3 regions of the Paenibacillus wynnii genome follow, and region 2 is predicted to be linked to each of the others. Evidence: riboswitches for the same ligand, from Rfam matches in the RefSeq annotation. Region 2 holds a riboswitch; each other region holds the start of a gene.

Region 1 (8,167 bases), on a different contig from region 2:
ATCAAACGCAGTCCCCATCAGTGACCCTTCTCTCATTATTGTGATTTCAATTTGAGCTCCACCCGGACTTTAGGTTTCATTACAAGCTCGGAAGCCGGGATTCCAGACCACGACTCCAGCTCCTCATTGGAGGGGTAGCTTCGTTGTTTAACCACCTGGCCGTCCACGATAATCACTGGAAGAACATCCGGGCCGTGGTCCGTCAGTAATTGCTTTACAGTTGCATCGTCTACAAAAGCACCCGGCTCACTGGACAAATTAAAGCGAGATACAGAAATCCCCTTCTTCTTCAGGTTGTTTACAACAGCTGACATACGAATCAGTTCCGGGTCCACGCTTGGTCCGCATACTCCTGTAGAACAGCACATCGCCGGATCATAAATCACAATGGTTTTCATCTTCATACTCTCCCTTCTCTTCTAGAGAAAAAGCCGGGAGTCTTCCCGGCTAGCAGCTTGCACCCTTATTACTCGCCGGTATCCGCAAAACGTTTAATACGTTCCCCTACTTGATCACGAACCCGTTGGAATACCGCCCATTTCTCTTCATCGGTTCCTTGCGCTTTAGCCGGATCATCAAAACCCCAGTGTACACGTTTCACCGTGGGTGGTGTAATTGGGCATTTATCTGCGGCATCTCCGCATAGAGTTACTACCAGATCTGCAGTATTAAGCAGGTGGCTATCGATAATATCAGAGGTATGACTGGAAATATCAATTCCTACTTCATTCATAGCTTGAACAGCTTTTGGATTCAGACCATGAGCTTCAATTCCCGCACTATATACGTTCCAGCTATCCCCCAAATACTGCTTCGCCCAACCGTCAGCCATTTGGCTTCGGCAGGAATTTCCTGTGCATAAAAAGTAGATTGTTTTTTTGTCCATGATAGATCGTCCCCTTTATATTAAAAAATGGTTAAACGCAGATACAGTCCCAACAGAGTGATAAACAACGTCGGAATTGTTAAGATAATCCCTGTCTTAAAATAAGTTCCCCAGGAAATCTTAACGCCTTTGGACGATAACACATGCAGCCACAACAAGGTGGCGAGTGAACCGATGGGAGTGATCTTAGGCCCTAAGTCAGAACCGATCACGTTTGCGTATATCAAAGCCTCTCTGATGATTCCGCTGGTATTCGTGGCATCAATAGCGAGTGCGTCAATCATTACTGTAGGCATATTGTTCATCACCGATGAGATAAACGCGGCAATAAACCCCATCCCCATGGTTGCAGCGAATAGACCCTGATCGGCAGTCGCCTGTATCACATCCGCGAGCAAATCTGTAAGTCCGGCATTTCTTAGACCATACACTACGACATACATCCCAATGGAGAAAAATACGACAGCCCAAGGTGCCCCTTTAATCACTTCCGTGGTTTTAACAAAGGGACTCTTTCTCGCCATGAGCAGGAAAAAGACGGCGATCACTCCGGCAACCATGGAAACCGGAATGTTCAGAAATTCGCTGACAAAATACCCGATAAGCAGGACGGCGAGTACTACCCAGGACAACTGAAACATCTTCTTATCCTTGATGGCGTCCTGAGGGTTCTTCAACTGCGAGCTGTCAAACTTGCCGGGGATGCTTTTGCGGAAGAACAGGTATAACACCAGGATGCTCGCCACTAATGAGAATAGGTTAGGGATGATCATATGCCCTGCATATTCCATAAAGGTAATCCCGAAGAAGTCCGCAGACACGATGTTAACCAGATTACTGACGACTAGTGGCAGCGAAGTCGTATCCGCTATGAATCCACTGGCAATAATGAAAGGAAATACTTTCTTCTCATCAAAATTCAGGGCCCGCACCATCGCTAATACAATAGGTGTCAGAATGAGCGCAGCTCCGTCATTGGCGAAAAAGGCAGCCACGACCGCACCCAGAATGGTTACATATACGAACATCCGCAGACCATTCCCATGAGCAGCACGAGCCATATGTAGGGCAGCCCACTCAAAAAATCCGATTTTGTCCAGAATTAAAGAGATCAGGATGATGGCTACAAAAGCTAAAGTTGCATTCCACACGATCAAGGTTACATCCCTCACATCGGTGAAGCTAACCACGCCTACTAGCAAAGCCACTATAGCGCCGCCGCAGGCAGACCAACCAATCGATAGGTTCTTAGGCTGCCAAATGACGAACACTAAAGTAATAATAAAAATAATACTTGCCAAGATAATCACTGTGAGACCTCCATTGTAATTTTAGATTTCTACATTACTCACATGAAGCTACTACCGTTTCTTTATTCAAAAGGGATAGTATGGTGGTTGAATCCGGCAGTTGATCCAGAACCGCCCGGATGTAGGGCTTATCCTCAACATTTAAGGAATAGTGTACCCATTGTCCGCGCTTACTCTCTTTGACGATGCCCTGGCTCTTTAACTTTCTTAAATGCTGGCTAATTGCCGGTTGGGAAATATCGAAGATCGCCACAAATTCACATACACACCATTCCCGCTCTTTTAAAAGGGCAAGCATAGCTAGTCGTGTCTTGTCACCTAACAGCTTCAGGTCATCTGCTATAATCGATAATGCTTCCATATCTATTCCTCCTTCCCCCTACTTACATAAGCTTATGCTTATATTCTAATATACTACCTTCTAATTATCAACACCAAAAACTAGTTGTATTTTGCAAATACATGCGCTATAACTAAGACATGAGGTGATCTCCATGGAAAATGGACGTGAATTGTTCCAAATCATGACCCGGCGCTTTGGCCTGCTGAATAGAAACTGCTGTACTGTATGCGGTTGTGACATTTCCTTAGTACAAAGCCATCTGTTATATGAAATAGATCGGCAGCATAACCCTTCCATGCAGCAGGTTGCAGATATTCTATCAACGGATATAACTACCTTTAGCCGACAAGTTCAATCCCTTGTTAAAATGAATCTGGTCAAGAAAACACCCGATCCCAGCGATCGAAGAGTCTTCACTCTTTCACTGACTGCTGCGGGAAAAATGGTAGCTACCACCATTGATCAGGAAATGAACAATTACCTCGATGAAGTCTTCTCCCATATGACTGAATATGAGAAGGAAACGGTATTGCGGTCTGTGAAGCTGTTCAATGATGCTATGGGGAAATCAAGCAGATGTTGTGCACCTATAACCGGGTGATTTCTCTTGAGATGTATTTGTATTTTGCAAGTTTTCATCCAATTATAGAGCGAATTCTTCACCTTGAATTTCAGATTTTGGCTCAAATTATAGTAGGGTAGTCTGTGGAATAGATGTACTTTGTACACTTATTTCTGGCTTTTGGCGCTCGTATGTAAGGATAGATGTACTTAGTGCAACTAAAAACACGGATATGCCGGATAAACCCCAGAATACCCAAAAATAAGTGTATAAAGTGCAATTAAAAATCAAAAAGTGTGCTAAAAGTGAACCATAAGTGTACGTTGTGCAACTATATATGTTGAAACCCATGTAGATAGACGATTTTCCGTAGTTGTCGCGGATCCCTGAGGAGATACGACCACTCTCTTACACCAACTTATTGACTCTACTCCAATATTGATAATTCCCTTGAATATATAGGGGACTTTTCCCTCTAAACTTTATTTATCACTTCAATGTCTAAATCTTAAGTTCAGTCTATATAACCCCAATAATTCCATACTTGTCAGGGAGGATAAATGAATGTCTACACTACCTGTTCGGCACGCCACTTTCGGTGACATTGAGAGTATTCTTAGGATTTATAACCAAGGCATTGAGGATCGTATTGCCACACTTGAGATAGAGGTTAAAGACTTAAAGTATATGGAAGCGTGGTTTCAAGAACATCAAGGGCGGTATCTTGTACTGGTGGCGGTGCTGGACGGCGAGGTGGCCGGTTGGGCTTCCCTTAACCCGTATTCCCATCGTTGTGCTTATAGTGGCGTTGCAGACCTCTCCGTTTACATTGACCGTAAATTCCGTGGGCAAGGCGTTGGCACTTCGCTCCTGCAATCATTGGAAACCGCAGCAGCAGAGCTCCATTTTCATAAAATCGTACTCTATACCTTCCCCTTCAACCAGAACGGTCAGGGCTTATATCGAAAAATGGGCTACCGAGAAGTAGGTGTATTTGAGAAACAAGGCGTTATGGACAACAAGTATATTGATGTGATGGTTATGGAGAAATTGCTGTAGCTAATCTTAGCTAGCTTAGCTCTATCTCTTGATTATCTCTTTTTATTCTCTTAAAACATTGTTCTATTCTGTCCATGTCTATAAATTCTCTATCAACATGTGCAACAAACAATAGTTTTAACCAGAATGCGTCCCCCTCAGCATAATTTTCAACAGCTTGCTCAATATTCTCTTGGGTTAAAGATTTCACAATAATATCAGGCTGAGTCGCAGAAATGAAATTAATGTTTTCTTTATTCATGTAGCTAAGTAAATTTAACGGTGTACTTACAACAACAGTAATATGGGTTCCATCCTCGAGTTCAATAAATACATCAATATTATTATCATGAATATCTACTATTTTTGAGAGTGCAGTTGGATATTCGATTTTTTTAACTTTCATCAGTTCCCACCCTTATTTATACATATATCCCTTAGTTGCTTTTCGATCTTAGATTCCCTCTCCCCTTTATCTTTAGAAGTAACGATGTAAATATTCCTAGTTATAATCTCAACGACTTCCCCATCAAAATAAACTTTCTTGAATTTTTTATATAATGTCATTCTGTCTTTTTCCAGTGCTTCTCGATTCTCATATTCATAAATAAATACAATCTTAAACCAAGGAGTAACTAAAGCTATTTGATCAATTGCTAATGTACTAATCACTGAATTAGGGCTTGGTCTACGAGATGCTCTGAATGGAAAAGTATTTTCACTCAATAAAATTAATAATTCTTCTAGCTTCATATAAGACGCAGCCCCCTCCTTGTCTCTTGTACAAGAAACACTAAGTATCATTGGTGAATTCACTTGATATTACTTTTATTTTATAAAGTTAATTACACCAAATAATTTTCCGTGGTTCTTTGTCAGCATATTGCCTATTACAATCCCTATTAATAGCATATAACCCCAAAAAGAGAATTAATATAATAAAAATAACTTATAAACTCTTTTCACCTTCATTAAGACACTCCTTAATAATATTAGTCTGAAAAAAAGAAAACCACCGGAGGATGTATCTCGCTTGTGGTAATCTTTGAAGCAACCGGATATCAAGGACAGGTATTTACATACGATTCGAAGATAAATACTAAAAGCCCCGTTAACTAGGCATTTGAATGCTACATAAGGGGGCCTTCTCTATTCCATTATGTCAACCTTAATTACTACGCACGATATTCCGGTAAACCAGTTTGTCATCAATAACCAAAGCAAGCTTTTCCCCATTGAAACCAACAAATTGCGCTACCTTTATCGCACCCAAGTTAAATGCATTTCCTAACTCAAGGTCTACACCCATTAACATTACTTTGTCGCCAGAAGTCTCCAGCCAAACAGCGTATCGCTTCGATATACTCATTTGCCTGTATTCACTTTTACCCTGTATGACTGGTAGAGTTAAATCTGTCGGCTGGGGATTAACCGCATCCAGATTGAGATAAACATTCTTCCCATATTGGTCGAAATTCCGTTGTTTCCAAAGGGCTTGGTTGCCGTTGAACACAAAGCGCTCAACATAGGAAGTGTATGGTAGGTCAAGAATTTTGCGGGTTGATCCGGATGAGATCACATATTCATAGAGATCTCCGTCCATTTCTCCTTTGTAGACAATACGCCCGTTCCTAACTATTGGATCTCTCCCCCTACCTAAATCTGTCAGGGTACCCTTTACCTGATCATATATTTGTCTCGATCTGTGTTCTGACATTGTAACTGTAGATATCCCAGTTGATATTTTCAACACCGACACTTTGGTCTCTTTTATCAGCCCACACAACAATCGGTTCACCGCGTCCATTAATGCCCACCACTGGCGTATCCGTAATTTTACCGTGTTTTGTCACTGCAAGAGTTTTGCCGGTCGACGTGTTGCCATAATAGATTTGACCGGCACCAGTTGTACCCCTAGACCGCCAAACCAGGTGAGATCCCGATATATTTACAAGACCCCCCTTGAACGTAAACTTCGTTACTTCATCTTTAAAGGTGTATGTAGTTGCCGCTGATACCTGTTGCCCTGGGAGGGCTATTCCTACCGTCAGTAATCCAACAACCAATATTCCAACCATCCATTTTCTTGATACTCTCTTCATATTTCTCCCCCTTAAAAAATGCAACAAAAAAACCAAGTCCCTTGAGTAACCCGGCTGCCAGGTCATGATAGAATCATGACGGAAGGCCCGTGGCTTTGCGTCCCCGACTTTCGTACGGGTTTGCCTTTGTTCAAGCACCTGATTACTATACTCAAACAACAAGTTATCTATTAAGCATGTTTATGCGGTAGACGCTTTTTCATCAAACCATTGATCTTCTCCGACGCAATAAGCATAACGATAATATAACCCACATTAACTATTGGGAAAATTACAAATGAAGTATTAGCCGCTACCCATCCAAGGAGAGGCGGCAGGATAGCGCCACCGGTATAGGCAACAGCCATTTGGTAGCCCATGATCTTCTGTGAATGTTTCTTTCCAAAGCGGACAGGCGTTTCATGCAGCATACAGGGGAAAATAGGTGCAGATCCTAAGCCAACTAAGATGAAGCCGAATAGGGAAAAGATCGTTTGTAACGGAAGTACCAATAGGATCGCTCCAACCAAGGCTATGAATTGTCCTGTACGTATAAGCGTACGATTGCTGAATTTGAACGTAACAAATCCGGTTATAAACCGGCCTACAGTGATTCCTCCATAATACATAGAGACCCATTGTGCCGCTGCGGAAGCAGACATTCCTTTCACATTCACCAAGAAGCTGCTGCCCCAGAGGCCCATTGTTGCTTCCATCCCCACATAAAACAGAAAAGTTATTAATGCCAGTTTTACACCCTTAATTTTCAAAGGCTTTTCATATTGCGCTGATTCTTCAGTTAAAGGATTAGATGTATCCTCTTGAACCTCTTCTTTTATATCCACCCCGCCTTGATTCTCCAAGCGCTTCCACAGAGGAAGAGTAACGAACAGCAGTACCACCAGCGCGAATTGAATGATCGCTACGACAAAATAACCGCTTCTCCATGAATTGTCCTGTGCAATAAAGTGGGACATAATGATAGGTCCAAGCATGGCCCCGACTCCCCAGAAACAATGCAGCCAACTCATGTGATGTGCTTTGTAGTGGGTAGCTACATAGTTATTCAACCCTGCGTCAATAGAACCTGCTCCCAAACCCAGAGGTAAAGCCAATACAGCAAGCCAGATTATAGAAGGTGCATAAGAAAATCCCAATAGAGCCACAGCAGTAACTGCTACACTAATAAAGGTAACCTTTCCGGTACCCAAGCGTTTTAGAATAGTCTCACTGCCTAAACTCGAGATGATCGTCCCCACTATGATAATAATAGAAAGCACCCCGGCCATTTCTACCTTTGCCCCGTATTCCACCTGCATAACAGGCCAAGCCGCTCCGAGCATAGAGTCCGGCAATCCCAAGCTAATGAACGCCAAGTAGATGATGATTAAAAAAAGCGTAGCCATATTGTTTACCACCTATATCTTTTATTTGGTTAACTGTAAGTTAGGTTCCAATGTGCTTAAGGTTTGCACGATCATCCCTTTCAGGTAATCTGCTGCAAAGTCCTCTGTGAGGATAATCTTCGGCATCGCGCTTGCCGGGAGCTGCGTGCTGCATAATTCCGTTATGGCATGAACATGCTCGGCTTGCAGAAAGCTTCCATATAACACAACGGAATCCGGATTCAGCACACTGCTGACTGAAACCGTAAGTTTGGCGATTGCTTCACACAGCAGATCGAAGGAGGCAAGCAAAGACTCCTCCCCCCATGGAATCCCCAGCGGCATATTCGCCACTTCTCCAGCAAAGCTTCGTTTTCCCTTGTACAGCTTTCCGTTAATATATAAACCAGCACCCGGGGGAAACCGTTCTGGAAAATATAAATATACAATCGCGGAGTCAGGCGCAGCCTGAGTTCTGTTGCAAAACCCGATCACTGCTGCATTCACATCATTCTCCATCACAACCGGTTTTTGATAGCGATTCCTGAAATGCTCAGTCAAA
Region 2 (8,167 bases):
TTATAAGTGCACCTATAGATGAGGGTTTTGATCATCGTACCTTTTTGTATGGGATATACAATCAGCTGGCAGACGACTTTGCCGATATGTTTGACGATATGAATGACGGAGCTGTAACACCCTATACTTATTATTTGAAATATCGTGATCTGCGTTCAGATCTTATTAACCCATTTGAACTATACTGGACAGTAATCTCCCACCTAATCCATAACGTGTATCACTCTAATGCCAAGACGCGTGAGGTGATTCTAGATCGTGCAATCAACGGTCTCAAACGCTGTAGAGCACGTTTAGGCACTGAAATGTATAACGAAATTATGGGGATCTTTGCTGCCGGTAACCCAGAATTCAATCGACTTGTCCAATATATGGTTAGAAAAGCGGATGATGTGGATTTCTTCGACAAACTGCTTCGGGATCAAATGGTTACCATACTTAAAAACAACCAGAAGGAAAAGGAAGATTTTCAAGATACGATCAAAAATGTCCGACAACAGATCAACAACCAGTTGCAGATTACGAAAGCTAACGGGATTTCACCGATGAAAGAAACGCTTATTGATGCTGCTAATTACAGCCTCGAAGGGGATGGGAAGCGTATACGGCCATTATTGGCTTGGGTTATGGGCGTGAATGAATATGGATTACAGCCATCGACAATGGTACCCCTTCTGAGATCATTGGAATATTTGCATACGGCATCGCTAATCTTCGATGATCTGCCATCTCAAGATAATGCTTCTTCACGAAGAGGACGTCCAACTCTGCATCAGATGCACAATAGTGCTACGGCGGAGTTAACCGGTCTATTTTTAATTCAAAAGGGGATTGAAGAACAGACGTCACTTCACTCGTTTGATGCTTCAACCGTGCTTGCCTTAATGCAATACTCGGCTCAAAAGGCAGAAGATACCTGCATGGGACAGGCGATGGATTTGGATTCCAAAGGAAAAGCATTAACCATTGAGCAATTGAATATGATCTGCTTTCTCAAAACCGGAACTGCCTTTGAGGCTTCACTGGTAATGCCTGCCATTCTAGCTCAGGTTAAGGCGCCCGAAATCGAAGCTCTGAAGAAATTCGCCTACCATGCGGGCATTGCTTTTCAGATTAAGGATGATTTGCTTGATTTGGAAGGAGATCTACTCTTACTTGGGAAGCCCACCCACAAGGATGTCGAGAACAATAGCTCGACTTTTGTAACTATACTTGGTCAGGAAGGTGCCAGGAAAGAGATGTGGGAGCATTATTGCCTTGCCAGTGAAACGTTAGATAAGATGTCCTGTAAAACTGCCTTTCTGAAGCATTTATTAAATTATATGGTTAGTCGTGATCGTTAAATTTCCGCACCCAAAACGGCTTCCTCTTAATGACGGAGCCGTTTTTTTATATAACATCTCTCAATCCCTGTTATTGAACGATGCTGCCTTTGATTTTCAAATCACTGAATTCGGTAACAGAATCAGCTTTTGTCCATAAACCTATCCATCCATCAGCATACAATTTATCCGTAAAGTTGATCAATAAGTCTCCGTCTAGGTAGGCTTCAATTTGCGAACCAATCATGATTAACCTGATGGTATGCCATTCCCCTAATTTAGGGGGTTCCACGTTTACACTTACAAGTTCCTTTCGACTACCTTGAACAACCGCATACAAACGAAAGTTACCTTCAAGGCTATTTCCTCGAACTAGATAATAGTTTTTCGAATTCTGCGCACGAATAATAAGTCCTCCACTTGCATCTTCACTCCCTGAAAGAGGCTTGAATCGAACCGTTACGTCTAGATCCGAGAACCGGTTCTTTTTATACAACGCTACTGGATATTGCTCTGTCGTTTCAGTCTGGGCCAATACCCATTGCTGCTCCTGCGATTGTCTTCTTTCCCATTTCCCTAAAGCAAACTCCCAACCTTCACTTGCTTCATCAAAAGTTAGATCCATAGTTGTTTCGTTCGTTTCAGGTAACGTAATGGTGCTGTTATTGGCCTGACCTTGCTGAGTCTTACAACCCGCGGTCGCAAAGCATAGCAATAAAATCCCAACAATAATATAACTTCTCTTCATTATTTGAAATCCCCCAAATTCTAATTATTTCTCTTCTATAGAAGTAGCGAATTCAATATTACTTACTCTCATAGCATTAAACAAGACATTAATCAAATTATAGTAATTGAATTTTTTTTGTAAGACAGGCGGGGAGGGTTTTGTCAATTCATAAATAAGGGCAATTTTATTAATCAACATTTGAAATAAAATGCGGATGGTGGCAAAATATAAACAATCATTGAAGAGTTTATCCATACGTTTTGGAGTTTGAGAGATTAACAGAGGAGGGGCAATCAAATTATGAAAATGATAGACGTCATTATAAGCCGTAGAAATACTAAGCAATTTAAGCCGACACCTATTCCTGAAGAAAAGTTGATTTCTTGGTTGGATACTGCAAGTTATGCTCCTAATCACCGGATGAATGAACCGTGGGAGCTCCTTATTATCGGACCGGATACTAGAGCGAAATTAAAACACAAAACGGACTTTGGCGGTGCTCCTATCGTTCTTGTAATACTATCCAAACCCGCCCCCACATCGTTCGAACGTGATGAGAATGTCATGGCTGCCTCTTGTTTCGCACAAAATTTCTTATTAGCGGCTCATGAAGAGGGTATTGGGGGATATTGGTCTTCATTGGGTGCTTTGCCCCATAATCGTGATATTCTCGGGGTACCGAAAAATCATGATGTTATAGGTGTATTTGGAATGGGGTATCCTGATGAAGTTCCAACGGCCAGGGCGAGAACATCGATTATGTCCAAAATCACGTATTTATCCTAAACCACATATAATGAGCAAATGAGATGAATTGAAGTTGCTCCAACTAACGAAGCGGGAACAAGTATTGTGCTCCACAATAAGGAGCTGATTGCTAAAATGCAACCTGAACTAAATCTGAATACACCCTCGTTATTGTTTTTCTCAGATGACCTCGACCGTTTATATAAAGACTTTTCGGACAAAAACATTACTGTCGGGGAACTTGTAAATATTCCTTCAGGTAGAGTATTTAACTTTACCGATAATGAAGGAAATTACTTTGCGGTCATGGGAAAAAATTAACGTAAGTAATGAAATGAACGCCGTTGATGACAACGGCGTTTTTGCGTTTAACTATTATTAGCAAATTCAATCCAACAGGTAGCCATTTTTACATACCAATATACTATATTCATGTAAAAGGATGTAATTTATTTTAAATAATATATTGACATACAAACAATATGACAATTAAGATATAGATGTAATCGCTTGTAAATATTTATAAAGGAGTGATGCAAACGGTCAAATTATTGCAAACACCTAAAAACCTCCAATTATTATGTAAGCGTTTGCACTGTCTGTCCGCAGCAATGTCGTCTTTAACGGAACGGGAAGTTGGAATTCTTATAACACGGTAACGATTCCTAATGTCACATTGAATAGCGGAAGTAACTGAGATATTTGAAAGGGGAATGAGAATGATTACTTGGAAAAAGCCTTTAGCGTTCGCTTTTACTTGCCTGCTTAGCTTGTCACTGTTAACCCCCAGCCTGAATCAGAAGACCGAAGCATTTACGTCATCTAATGCGGATACCGCTATGTCTTCTTTTGTAAATGTATTCTATGATGCTCCTGCCAAATACTTTTATGTTAATAGTGATCATCAGATTCACTCTGAACATGCCCACGGTCCTAACGGAGGTTTGTATACCGATTTTTGGTGGGAAGCGCAGCTCTGGGAAACGGTAATGGACGCCTATGAGCGTACCGGCAGTGCAACTTATCTAACCATGATACATGATATCTATACTGGGTTTAATGCAAAATACCCTGATATGACGGCTAACACTTTCAATGATGATCTGGGTTGGTGGGCCTTAGCTTGCCTGAGGGCCTACGAGCTGACCGGAACTGTGGAGTATTTAAACCGTGGTTCTTATCTATTCAACCAGATCTACGCCGAGTGGGATACAAGCTTTTATGGCGGAGGGATTTGGTGGAGAAAAGACTCGCACAATCCGAACATCTCAAGCAACGCTCAAAAGAATATGGCTACAAATGCCCCTATGGTCATGGCAGCCATCAAACTGCGTAACGCCTATAATGATACATCTTACCTGACCAAAGCAACGCAAATCTACAATTGGACGAAATCAACTCTGGTGACTAGCAGCAAGATCAACGACCATATCGAAGGTGCTGGCATGGGGATTATAAAAGATTGGGATTTCACCTACAATTACGGAACTTTTCTCGGAGCAGCAGTCTCACTCTACCAATCGACAGGTAACGCCTCTTATCTCACGGATGCCAATAATGCCGCGCAGTATGTCATCAACAAAATGGTGTCCGCCCAGACTCTAATGTATGAAGGCGTAAATGATGCGGGCGGCTTCAAGATGATTTTTGCACGGAACTTGAACCGTTTGCGAGTGCAGGGTGGTCAGTCTCAGTATTTGAACTTTCTTCAGCAAAATGCAACACAAGCTTGGAACCACCGCCGTACCTCGGATAATATCATCGGTAGTGATTGGCTTCGTCCAACGGGCTCTACCTATGTGCAAAGTTTAACTGCCGCAGCAGGCGCTTCTATTCTTCAACTCGTACCAGCGGATGGGTATACAGGTTATATTGCTGGTAACGGAGCGTATGAAGCCGAAAATGCGCAAAAAACGTTGGTCAGCGGCAGTGGCCTGATCAATGAAAGCACGAATCCGGGCTTTAGTGGTAGGGGATACATTGGAGGATGGAACACCAACGGGACCTCTATTGATTTCTATGTCAATCAGAATTCAGCTGGCTCAAAAACCGTCACGTTCCGGTATGCTGCGGCCGCTGGCAATGCTTCACGTTATGTAAAAGTAAATGGCGTGTTCATCGCTAACAACTTGGTCTTCAATTCCACTTCGAGTTGGGGAAATTATGGTACTGTAACAGTCACCATACCTCTAAATGCAGGTTCTAATACCATCCAATTAGGGTACGACAGTTCCAAGGGGAATTCGAATTATCTGAATGTTGATTTGCTCAGCGGTTTGTAAGTCTAGTTCTACCCAATCCTAAGAGCATTTGTGAAAAAGCAGGGCGTGTAATAATGCGTTCTGCTTTTTTTGTAGGCAGGAGAGTCCTATGATTTACTCGAATACACTAAGATGGATTTTTCCCCAGCTTACGGCATATGAGTTTTTGCTTTTTTACGAAATCCCCAAAAAAGACGTTATTCCGAAAGATCTACATATAACATCGAAGGGTGAACTAATGGCAGATAAACTAGTGATTCGAAGAACAAAGTTCTCTTGTTTGTTGCCTTTATTTTAGTTTCATTAGTGTTCATATCACGAAAACAGAGCACTGGATTCTAAGTGAGAATGATCCTATAAGTGAAGATGTGGTGCTGATGGTGAAGTCATAAATTTGATGAAGCAAATTGCATGATATTAAATGCTCGTGTACAAGGTGATGATGGAGAGTTTTATTAGAAATTTATGACAGTAAAGTAGGTCTTGAGAATCGGAAGAAGATCGTTTACAGGAAATTGCAACCATGTTAAAGTAAAAAAGGGACAAACGTCCTGCAATTTAATACTAAAAAAAATGAATATCCGCGTTAAAGGTAAAATCATCGAAAGATGATGACACAAAGCCATGGGTCTAAAGCCAACTAATAGAAGGCTATGATTGCCAGGCCGCCAAAGGGGTAGCTTAAAGATAGCTCCGATGGACTTAAGTCTGTCCGGAGCTTTTTTATGGTTTCAGCCTTTCTACGGCGTTACGTGATCGCGAGATACGAGAGGGGAAATGATTTTGAAGAGGAATTGGAAAGCGGTTTGCACAGGAATAATTGCGGGGGCAATGTTGTTGACCGGAAATACAGGCTGGATGTCCCAATCGGAGGTTGCGTCTGCAGCTTCCGCCAAACCACTCACCGTAGATCAAGTGATTGGCAAGCTAACGGCATCATCTAAGACTTTAAAGAGCTATCACCTGAATTCGAATAAAAAACTGGATATACAAACAAGTGGGATGAGTTTTTCTGTTTCTAACACGCTCGACATAGACATTAACCGTCTGCCAAAATTCTCCGCAACGGGTACTAATGAACTCAAGTATTTTGGAACAGAATCATCTTTCGATCTATATGCCAACGATAAAGAATTTTATCAGTTGTTAGACGGAAGCATGTTAATTGAGCAAAACGAAGACGAGACTACCGTTTCTGAAGATGATGTAACGGGTGAAAGTGGTGAAGAGCCGATTGATCCCGATGCACAGTATTGGGTGCTGGCAGACAAGCTGGATTGGGATGCCCTATACACTAAAGGTCAATTTGATCCCGCATCTATGCTTGATTCAGTCAAAAATTATAAAAAATCTATGAAAGTGTCCGATGTCGGATCACAGACGGTTCTCCAATTTACGATAACCGAACCTAAGGCAGCAAAGATGTTAATCGAACTCTATGACCAAGACATTGTTATGGACTCTGGGACGATTCAACCCAAAAGTGTAACGTGGAAACTATACGCCAATAAGAAAACTTGGCAGACGGAAAAGCTAACAGTGAATTTGAGTTATTCGCTAGTTGTAGACGGTGAAAAAGATACACACAATACAAAAATAGAAGCCAAGTATTCCAATCACAACAAAGTGGCAGTAGTTGTAAAACCCGCCGAGTTAGAATAGGAAGAGTCCTAATACATTTGATAAGCTAAAAGGGGCTGTCCCATAAGCCATGAAATGGCTGCTTGGGACCGCCCCGCTGTTTTTGAGTCGGATTGACTTGTGTACGTGGTGTGGACGCTCCGCGAACGGACCGTTGCTCCAATCGCTGTGCTCTCCAGATTTTATTTATTTCCCTTAGCGGTAAAAATCCGGAGACCAAGGCGACCGCTACCGCTTTTCCGCAATCAGTCCGTCCTCTCCGCTGCTTTGAGCAGAAAAAGTTTCTACAATCTTCTTTAAAATCACAAAAAGAAATCGCCCTTTTGGTAAAATGGAGGTACCACCCAACCATTCAAAAGGAGCGATTTCTTTGTACATTCAATATACCATGGACCAACTTTGCTTGCCAATGGATCTGGAAGAAGACATCCCGGAAAATCACCTCGTTCGTGTCGTGAACGCAGCCGTCAATCGGCTGGACGACACCATCTTTGACGCTGCCTATCCTGGCGGCGGCCGCGACAGCTACCACCCTAAAATGCTCACCAAAGATATTATCTACGCGTACACCCAGCAAATCTATTCGTCTCGCCAAATTGCCAAAGCGGTACGGGAGAATATTCCCTTTATGTGGCTGGCCGGACGGCAGCGACCCGACTTCCGCACTCTTAATCGCTTCCGTTCCCAGCGAATGAAGGACGTCCTTGAAACGGTATTTACCGCCGTGCTTCAGTTTTTGTCTGACGAAAAATACGTTTCGCTGGAGCATTACTTTGTGGACGGAACCAAAATCGAGGCGAATGCCAATCGCTACACCTTTGTGTGGGGCAAAGCGGTCAACAAGAACAAATTGAAATTACAGGAGAAGGTACACGCCCTGTTCGCGAGCATTGAAGCGGCAGAAGACCAAGAAGAACGCGAGCACCACGGAAACGACCTCCTTGAACTCGGGGAGTCTTCTGAGTGGAACAGCGAGAAACTCGAACTAGCAGCGCAGAGGCTTGAAGCCCAGCTATTGGAAAAACCCAAAGACAAACCCCTGAAAAAAGCCGTTCGGAAGATTCGCAAGGATTTGCTGCCTAGGCTACTGAAGTATGAGCAGTACCAAATACTGCTTGGCGACCGGAACAGCTTTAGCAAGACCGACCCGGACGCGACCTTCATGCGGATGAAGGAAGACCACATGCGGAATGGTCAACTCAAACCGGGTTACAATGTACAGATTGGAACCGAAAACCAATTTATATTGGCCTACAGCCTACACCCAAGACCTACCGATACCCGTTGTTTACAGCCGCACCTGGAAAAGGCAAGGCAGATCCTAGGAAAACTTCCTGGGACGTTAGTTGCGGATGCAGGCTACGGCAGTGAAGAAAACTACGCCTATCTGGAAAAGGAAGAGATTCAGGCGGTAGTGAAATACGGCAGCTACCATAAAGAAAAGAGCAAAGCATGGAAAGAGAATG
Region 3 (8,167 bases), on a different contig from region 2:
ACGGCTGATTTGCTCTCACCTTTTTTATGTTTGCCTTCCTTCATACTATCATAAGCTTCCTGCAGAAGGCTCTCGGCCTCGGCATATACTTTCTTCACTTCATCAAGAGTAGTGACTTTATCCTGAATCAGACGTTCAGCGTAAATATTGTAGACGGTCGGATGGGTTCGAACCTTGCCATATACGATAGGCTGGGTTGTTTCAGGATCATCCATTTCATTGTGACCGTGGCGGCGATACCCAATAAGGTCGATAACAATGTCCTTCTTGAACAAATTACGGTAAGAGCTGGCCAGACGAACGGCAGCCACACAGGCTTCCGGGTCATCGGCGTTCACATGTACAATTGGAATTTCATACCCTTTAGCCAAGTCGCTTGCATAATGGGTAGACCTGGAGTCTTCGCTTTCTGTTGTGAACCCGATGCGATTATTAACGATAATATGAATCGTACCGCCATTTTGATAACCGTTCAGTTTGCCGATATTCAAGGTTTCAGCAACGATGCCTTCTCCTGGAAAAGCGGCATCACCGTGCATCAGAACCGCCATGGCTTTATTGGTATCGAGGATTGGCATTCCCGGTGTGCTGCGATCTTCCTGAGCAGCACGGGTAAAGCCCTCCACAACGGGATTTACGAATTCCAAATGACTGGGGTTATTCGCCAGAGTCAGACGGGTCCGCACGGTTTCACCTTCACGGACTGCGCGATCTGCACCTAAGTGGTACTTCACATCTCCTGTCCAGCCATAGTTAATGCCCATTGACCCCTCAGAGGGGAACAGCTCTTTGTTCGGAGAATGATGGAATTCAGAGAAAATAATATCATAGGGTTTTCCCAGAATATGAGCCAGCACGTTCAACCGCCCGCGGTGGGCCATGCCCATTAGAATATGCTCCGCACCATCATGTGCGGCGGCACGTACGATTTCATCCAGCATAGGGACGAGGGCATCGTTTCCTTCGAGACTGAAGCGTTTTTGTCCCACAAATGTCTTGTGCAAAAAGGTTTCGAACTGCTCTACCTGAACGAGCCGCTTAAGCAGTTCTTTGCGTTCCGCACTATTCAGAGGGGAGGGGGAGCTTGGTGATTCCGCTTGGCTGTTCAGCCAACGGAGCTCCTGTTCAGCGTTCACATGCCCGAATTCATAAGCGATGGTTTGTGTATATATTTGAAGCATCCGGTGATAGGCATCCCATCCGGTAAGTACATCCGCCGGAGCATTCTCCCAAATCAGAGAAGCAGGTAATGCAACCAGATCGTCGCGGGTTAACTCATAGGTTTCAGGGTTAAGCCATTTAGCCATAGTGTTTGGTTTCCGCTCAAGCGGGTCAATATTAGCTCCCAGATGGCCGTGAATTCGAATGTTGGCAATCAGTTTGGATGCTCTTACGGCCTTCTTAAGCCATTCCGTATTTCCGGAAACTACTGGCTGTGGGTCTTGCTGTTCTTCTGCAGTCAATGGAGGAGGTCCAGAAATTGTAAAAAGGTCCCGGTAATTATGTTCTACAGAAGCCGGATCTTTGACGAATTGCTCATATTTCTCTTGGATATAACCGAGATTGGGTCCGTAATATTTACTCCAAAGGGATTCGTTGTGGGGCTCTTTGGCTGCCATGAATAAATCCTCCTAACGGATGAACTCCAATTTAAGCGCAAGTATAGGCGCTTTCAGAGCTGCGATGATTGCGTTTTCATTCTATAATAATCATAACCTAATTTAAATTTTATTACCTTATACTATTGTGCTACTTTCGTCTGTTGTAATCAATTCATACTTTTGTCCAATCCGTTCGCAAAACGGTATAGGTTTATACCTTATTCATATAACGAATGCTAACAATCGCTATCAAACCAAAGGACTATGAAAATGATCTTACCGTCCTACTTTTTTCTTAAAAACCCCCGTTTCAACATTTAAAAATTGGGTATTTATTAATTACATACCAGAGCACTAGTTTTCTACATACTATATTAATAGTTAATCACTCCTTATAAACGCTGTTATTGGTACAAGTATTGCCAAAATCAGCTATTTGTCTCTCTATTCTTATCAATAAAAATTACACAAATCGACACACTTTTCCTTCAATACCTTGTATAATGTTATTGCACAGAGCTGAATCATCGAAATACAGACCGACCCTTTAATATTAGAGGGTACAGTAAAGGGTAAACCTGCTGAAAGGCAGGGACACAAAGTCTCAGGTCTAAGGTAGAAATACTATGATGGCTGGACTGCCTGGGGACTTAGAATCTTAGGAGGAGATTTTTTTGGAAATGTCCAACCAGGTGGATAACGGAGGGCTACGTGAGATAGATCTGGATTTAGAATGGGTCTATTTGCTCCTAAAGGCTAAAAAAGCAGGGATTAAAGCCGAAGAGGTTCGGCAATTCTTCAATGAGAGATCTTTACAGGTCATGTAAAAGAGTCTACACGATGAGGCAGCTACATACGAAAAAGCACAGCGACCTTCGCTGTGCTTTTTGCAAATATAAGCAAAGTATAAGTTTTCAGTATACTTTGTTTATATTTCTTCTTGGTGCTTTTAAATTAATCTGCTTTTTGGTCAAGACGCCATTTCTGATAATCCAGAAACTCCTTAAACTCCTGTTTGCTAACGCCTGAAGCCATAGCATCCTGTACAAGGCCGAACCAATCGGAATCCAGAAGGGCCTCTTCAGTCTCGGAAAGCTCACCATAAAGTAGAATATGCATAGAAACCTGAAGCGCATCGGCGATCTTTTCAATGAACATGATAGAGGGATTGGATTGAATGTTTCTTTCGACATTGCTTAGGTAAGATTTGGCAACATGAGCTCTATCCGCAAGTTCGGATAGGGAGAGATCTTTCTCCAGACGTAGCTGATGGATGCGTTGACCCAAATTCTCTGGCATGTGACAACGCCCCTTAACGATATTTAATACTATTATAACAAAAATCAAATCAATGAACAAAGTCTAATACATTGGGATAATTAGGGAAGTTGGACGCCTCTTGAGCTGACATAAAGGTCATACCACTCTTTTCGGGACAATTCCAGTTGGTCTGCATCTCCGCAAGCAGCGATACGTTGAGGATTGACTGTTCCGATGACTGGCTGAATAGCTGCCGGATGAGTCATTAGCCAAGACAAAACGATGGCTTCAGGTGTAGTGCTCTTCTCTTCAGCAAGAGACTTCACCATAGCGGCGGTATTCACGACATTCTCCGGCTGATCATCCAGCGGACGACCGCTGAATATACCTTGGGCGAGCGGTCCCCATGCCTGAACTTGAATATTCTCCATACGGCAGTGCTCAAGCGTCCCCTCAGGAAAGGTGTTATCTTTCCAAGGCGCGCGGTTTACACTCACAACAGTATCCAGCCAGGCAATTTTCGCGAGGCTCATGTCCAGTTGGTTAACGATAAAAGGGTCGTCACAGGATGCCTGAAGCAGCTTAATCTGGGCGGCGCTCATATTGGAGACTCCGAAATGACGGACTTTGCCAGCGGCCTTTAGCTGACGCAGTGCAGCGCCTATTTCCTCCGGGTCCATTAATGGATCGGGGCGATGCAGCAGCAAGATATCAATATACTCCGTCCCTAACCGGGATAGGATTCCATCTACACTGTTAAGAATGTGTTCGCCCGAGAAATCAAAAACATTGGAAACATCCCCCGGCTCCATCAACTTAATTCCGCATTTGGATTGAAGAATTATTTCTTCCCGCAGCCTTGGACGCTCTTTGAAGATCTGGCCGAATACCTTCTCTGCTTTCCCACGGGTGTATATATCAGCGTGGTCGAACATATTGATGCCAATGGAGAGCGCGGCATCCACGGCCTCATGCCCCTGCTTAATGTTCTCCAGCGTAATGGGCTCGCGATCCCAGCCTCCGCCAAGACCCATACAGCCCAGTGCAATACGGCTGGCCGGAATGCCGCGTTTGTTCAAAGGTAACGTTTTCAGCAATGAAATCCCTCCGTGTATATTTATCAATAAAAGCCAAGAACACCCCTACCTCTATAGGTTGGGGATGAATCGGCGGTTTAAGAAACCGAACATATGTGCTAATATTTCCCTATAACCCTTTTGAAAGGAGATGTGTGGCATGCTGTCATCGGATCAAGATTTTGGTTCACAAAAACGGGTCCATAAAGCTTATAAGTACCGAATCTATCCGACAAAGGAACAACAGCAACTCATCCATCAGATGTTTGGTTGTTGCCGTTTCGTCTTCAATCATTTCTTGGCATTGTGGAACGATACCTATGCGACAACAGGCAAAGGCTTATCCTACAACACCTGTGCCACACAACTTCCTGCTCTCAAAGGGCAGTTTGATTGGCTTAAAACGGTGGATAGTATCGCCTTGCAATCCGCCGTTCGACACGTGGCAGATAGTTTTGATCGGTTCTTTAAAAAACAGAATCAGGCTCCACGCTTTAAAAGCCGTAAGCATCCCGTGCAAAGCTATACCACGAAACAGACTAACGGCAACATTGCAATTAAAGAAAACAAACTTAAGCTCCCGAAGCTCGGTTGGGTTCGGTTTGCCAACTCCAGAGCCTTAGAGGGACGTATCCTTTCTGCCACCGTGCGACGAAATGCGGCTGGTAAGTATTTTGCATCCATTGTCTGTGAGGTTGACATACATCCCCTGCCGCAGAACAACAAGGCGATTGGCATAGACCTTGGACTCAAGGAGTTTGCGATCTGCTCCGATGGATTACGTGTGGCTAACCCAAAGTGGTTTTGCCACTACGAGAAGAAGTTAGCCTTCTGGCAACGCCGCATGGCTCGTCGCACGACAGGCGGCTCCAATTGGTTTAAAGCCAAGCAGAAGGTTGCCCAAATCCACGAGAAGATTGCGAACGGTCGCCATGATTTTTTGCACCAACTCACCACCAGACTGATCCGTGAAAACCAAACGATCAGCCTAGAAAATCTTCATGTAGCGAATATGCTCAAAAATCATAAGCTGGCGAAATCGATTGCCGATGCGTCCTGGAGCGAGTTCGAACGCCAAATTACATACAAGGCGAGTTGGTACGGACGGACGGTTAAGATGGCTGACACCTTCGCACCCACCAGCCAAACGTGCCATGTGTGCGGCTTCATCAACCAAGAAGTGAAAAACCTTTCGGTACGGCAGTGGACCTGTCCATGTTGTGATTCACTTCATGATCGGGATGAGAATGCTGCACACAACATCAAACAAATGGCTATATAGCAGGTACACTCAACTGTGGGAACCACAGGGGTCGCTTGGGATTCGATTTTCCATGTTGGGAAATCGAATTATGACAACTCTGCTTCATTGGAAGCAACTATCCAAGAATCCTACACCTCTACAGGTGGCGGGAGTGTTCAAAGTTACGGACCTAGAATAGTGTACACTTTTAGAAGCCGGTGTGGTATTTCTCATCACTGGAGGAGCGATGCTTGGTCCCTTCCTTATCCTTTTCCTCCTGTTTCTCCAGATTTAAATCTTCAACCGGAATAGGGTCAACATGCTGCTCACTTTCATCCATGTCGAAGAGGCTTTCTTTCTCCGTAGGATATTGCTCTGGATGATCCCGTTGATCACCCTGGAGTTTTTTATTGTCAGTCATAAAGTTCACCTTCTCCTTCTTACTATTTATCCCTGCTTAATAAACCAATCCAGGCTTTTCTAAACAGCTTTTTTAGCTTAATGGATTAGGACCAAAACTGAATAATGCTGCTAATCTTTTTTGAACGGATATTGCAGTTTCGGGCTTGCGAGGCTCCGCTATTCATCGGAGTAGCAACTCGCCCTGGCTGCAAATTATTTCCTGACATATGATGCATCGGAGGTTTCAGACATCCGCATAAAAGCAGTAACGGAAAATTAAGGTCGATAAACAGGTAACATTGTGTGTGAAATATCACAGACTCCTGCTTCTGATATGTAGTAGATTCCATTTATATCTATTAAAAGGGATATGTTGGAAAATGGCTATTAATAGTATCAATATTACAAAGCAAGCTACAAGTTATGTGCAAAGCATGTACCAGACTGCTAAATCAAGCGTATCAAAAGCAGCTGAAACAGTAAAACAAACTGCAAGTACTGTAGTGAAATCGCAAGCTAAGGGATTTGTTGAAACGGCGAAGATCTGGGGGAATGGTATTAATGATGCAGTCCAAAAGAACTTTGGCCTTCCAGGAGTTCAATCGAATGCAAGCGGAGGATTCATATATGCAGCAGTAGCAAAAGGTGGTGTTCAGGCAGCTCTAAAGGGGGCTGGAACCACGGCTCTAGCAAAAACCGGCTATGATACGGTGGTTAACGTTGCAAAGGGATACTATAATTATATCACTGGTAGCAAATAAAGAATATTGATTAGACAATGTCGAAAGGAGCCTCTTTCGGCATTTTATTTTCATTTGTAATGTTAATCAAAAGTTTGGGGGAATTAATCCAGAATGAAGGTTAATTTTTCAATAGACATACAGGCGATGGCCCAAAGCGTAAGTTTATTTTATATATCAGGAAAAAATGAGTTGCATGTTGTTCCGATGCTATCCGATGGCAATACATATTGGTTAGTTCCACCGTTTCAATTATTTGAGGATGAAGTTAAATATTTTGCATACCTCATAAATGATCATTGCTGGTTTTGTAGATCAGATTTTGGCCTATTTGACTTTAATGGGGTTCCATATAATGATATTAATAAACCTCACTTAAATAAGGATGATCTAGTTGTTGAGAAATCTTTGTTTTGTAAAAAATTTTTAGAACCTGACTTTGAGCCTTACCTAGAAACAAAAGTATTTACAAACATGGATACTTTGTTCGGATTTTGGTGTAGGGTTACAAATGTAAAACAAGATACAATGATATACTTTCAACTGCTTGATCCAAAATTCCATATTCATTTTTTACATTTTGAAATTTTGAAGCAAAGTAACAAAACCAACAACAGTAGAGATTATTACTTTGGTATGCAGGTAAATCCAACACTAACCGAAGGAATTTGGACTTCACGAATAATAGTCAATCATAAAATTATTTCTGAGAATAAAGCCGAGTATAAGATCTATAAAAACTCATATAATCAATCGCCGTTTGTAAACTCAACACTCATTATAGATAAAAAAGCTTGATGAAGGAGCTTGCCCTTTGAATAAAAGACTAAAATCAATACTCCATGGAATTGGTTGCTTATCCATACTGTGGTTTCCTTATTTGTATCTTGTTTATCTTCCAGCAGCTCTTTATTTTGAGAAAAAAAATAAAATTTTTGTGTTTGGTGGAATAACTTTTCAATTATTAATATCAATATTTAGTAACACAGAAGGGAAGTGGCAAATAACTGCTGTTATTGCTATAATGATGTTTTTCGCCTCTGATATCCATGAATACTTCAGTAGGGATAAATCAAAAAAGCCACTTTGAATCCTACAAAAAACTTTAAATAAGCCAACTCCAATTAAGGGTTGGCTTATATTTTAAGATATAAACATCCGTGTAATACGGCAAGGTTAGTTTTCTTCTAAGACCTTGCCGTATTTTTTGTGTTGAGAATTTTTAGAGATAACGGACTGCCCCAAAGGAGTAACACAATATCATTTTAAAATGGCCTGATTTCTCGACAAGCTGAGGCCCTTAGGCCTCTTCATTTAACGGAGTTCCAACATCGCTCAACTTACGGTCCAGCACATCCTCATAGAGACGCTTCAGCCACTTCAGCTCCGTCACGCTATGCTCGTATCTGCCATACATAAGATGAAGAGCGGAGCGGGGGACAATGGCTACATGCTCTTCGTACACTTGGTAAGCCAGGTTAACCAGATGCTCCGTTTCACGAATTCTCACTTCCAGCAGTTTTTCGATTTTGCTTTGATCCACATGCCGGGAGAGAGCAAGCGCCATATAAAGCGGATGGTAGACGGTCTCGTTCTTCTTGAACTGGTGCAGGACAAGCTGCTCGAATAATACATAACCCGTTTCGGTAATCCGGTATATCGTCTTATCAGGACGGTCGGGACTGGAGATGGTCTCTACAGCCTCTATATATCCCTCTATCGCCAATTTATCAACGGCATAATACAGGGAGCCCATTTGCAGCTTGGTAATTCGATCCATGCCCCGCTCTTTCATAACAAGTGTGATCTCGTACGGATGCATATTCCGCTCCTGAAGCAGGCCGA

What was found. A riboswitch is a leader RNA that binds a small molecule or an ion and turns the genes downstream of it on or off. The one in region 2 is predicted to bind cyclic di-GMP.
Region 1: linked by a shared signal. The riboswitch ahead of PWYN_RS02345 (TolB-like translocation protein) and the one ahead of PWYN_RS19790 (DUF6612 family protein) in region 2 are both predicted to bind cyclic di-GMP.
Region 3: linked by a shared signal. The riboswitch ahead of PWYN_RS28665 (anti-repressor SinI family protein) and the one ahead of PWYN_RS19790 (DUF6612 family protein) in region 2 are both predicted to bind cyclic di-GMP.

What each region holds. Positions count from the first base shown of each region.
Region 1 is NZ_JQCR01000001.1:480,138-488,304, forward strand. It holds gene arsA (arsenical pump-driving ATPase) at 1-18, opposite strand, end outside; gene arsD (arsenite efflux transporter metallochaperone ArsD) at 36-398, opposite strand; gene arsC (arsenate reductase (thioredoxin)) at 467-886, opposite strand; gene PWYN_RS02310 (arsenic transporter) at 907-2,196, opposite strand; gene PWYN_RS02315 (ArsR/SmtB family transcription factor) at 2,231-2,557, opposite strand; gene PWYN_RS02320 (MarR family winged helix-turn-helix transcriptional regulator) at 2,691-3,140, shown strand; gene PWYN_RS02325 (arsinothricin resistance N-acetyltransferase ArsN1 family A) at 3,666-4,160, shown strand; gene PWYN_RS02330 (hypothetical protein) at 4,171-4,545, opposite strand; gene PWYN_RS02335 (hypothetical protein) at 4,545-4,892, opposite strand; gene PWYN_RS02340 (hypothetical protein) at 5,308-5,856, opposite strand; gene PWYN_RS02345 (TolB-like translocation protein) at 5,825-6,241, opposite strand; cyclic di-GMP riboswitch class I at 6,283-6,376, opposite strand; gene PWYN_RS02350 (MFS transporter) at 6,412-7,626, opposite strand; gene PWYN_RS02355 (ROK family protein) at 7,648-8,167, opposite strand, start outside.
Region 2 is NZ_JQCR01000003.1:943,488-951,654, forward strand. It holds gene PWYN_RS19755 (polyprenyl synthetase family protein) at 1-1,343, shown strand, start outside; gene PWYN_RS28280 (3-keto-alpha-glucoside-1,2-lyase-like domain-containing protein) at 1,414-2,070, opposite strand; gene PWYN_RS19770 (nitroreductase family protein) at 2,353-2,838, shown strand; partial or broken gene PWYN_RS19775 (VOC family protein) at 2,866-3,120, shown strand; gene PWYN_RS28285 (glycoside hydrolase family 76 protein) at 3,519-5,081, shown strand; cyclic di-GMP riboswitch class I at 5,642-5,733, shown strand; gene PWYN_RS19790 (DUF6612 family protein) at 5,844-6,722, shown strand; gene PWYN_RS19795 (IS1182 family transposase) at 7,072-8,167, shown strand, end outside.
Region 3 is NZ_JQCR01000002.1:1,633,667-1,641,833, reverse strand. It holds gene PWYN_RS09920 (2-oxoglutarate dehydrogenase E1 component) at 1-1,619, opposite strand, end outside; cyclic di-GMP riboswitch class I at 2,163-2,247, shown strand; gene PWYN_RS28665 (anti-repressor SinI family protein) at 2,282-2,428, shown strand; gene PWYN_RS09915 (helix-turn-helix domain-containing protein) at 2,556-2,900, opposite strand; gene PWYN_RS09910 (aldo/keto reductase) at 2,981-3,958, opposite strand; gene tnpB (IS200/IS605 family element RNA-guided endonuclease TnpB) at 4,098-5,219, shown strand; gene PWYN_RS09900 (hypothetical protein) at 5,389-5,601, opposite strand; gene PWYN_RS09895 (hypothetical protein) at 5,963-6,343, shown strand; gene PWYN_RS09890 (hypothetical protein) at 6,437-7,120, shown strand; gene PWYN_RS09885 (hypothetical protein) at 7,137-7,412, shown strand; gene PWYN_RS09880 (PadR family transcriptional regulator) at 7,623-8,167, opposite strand, start outside.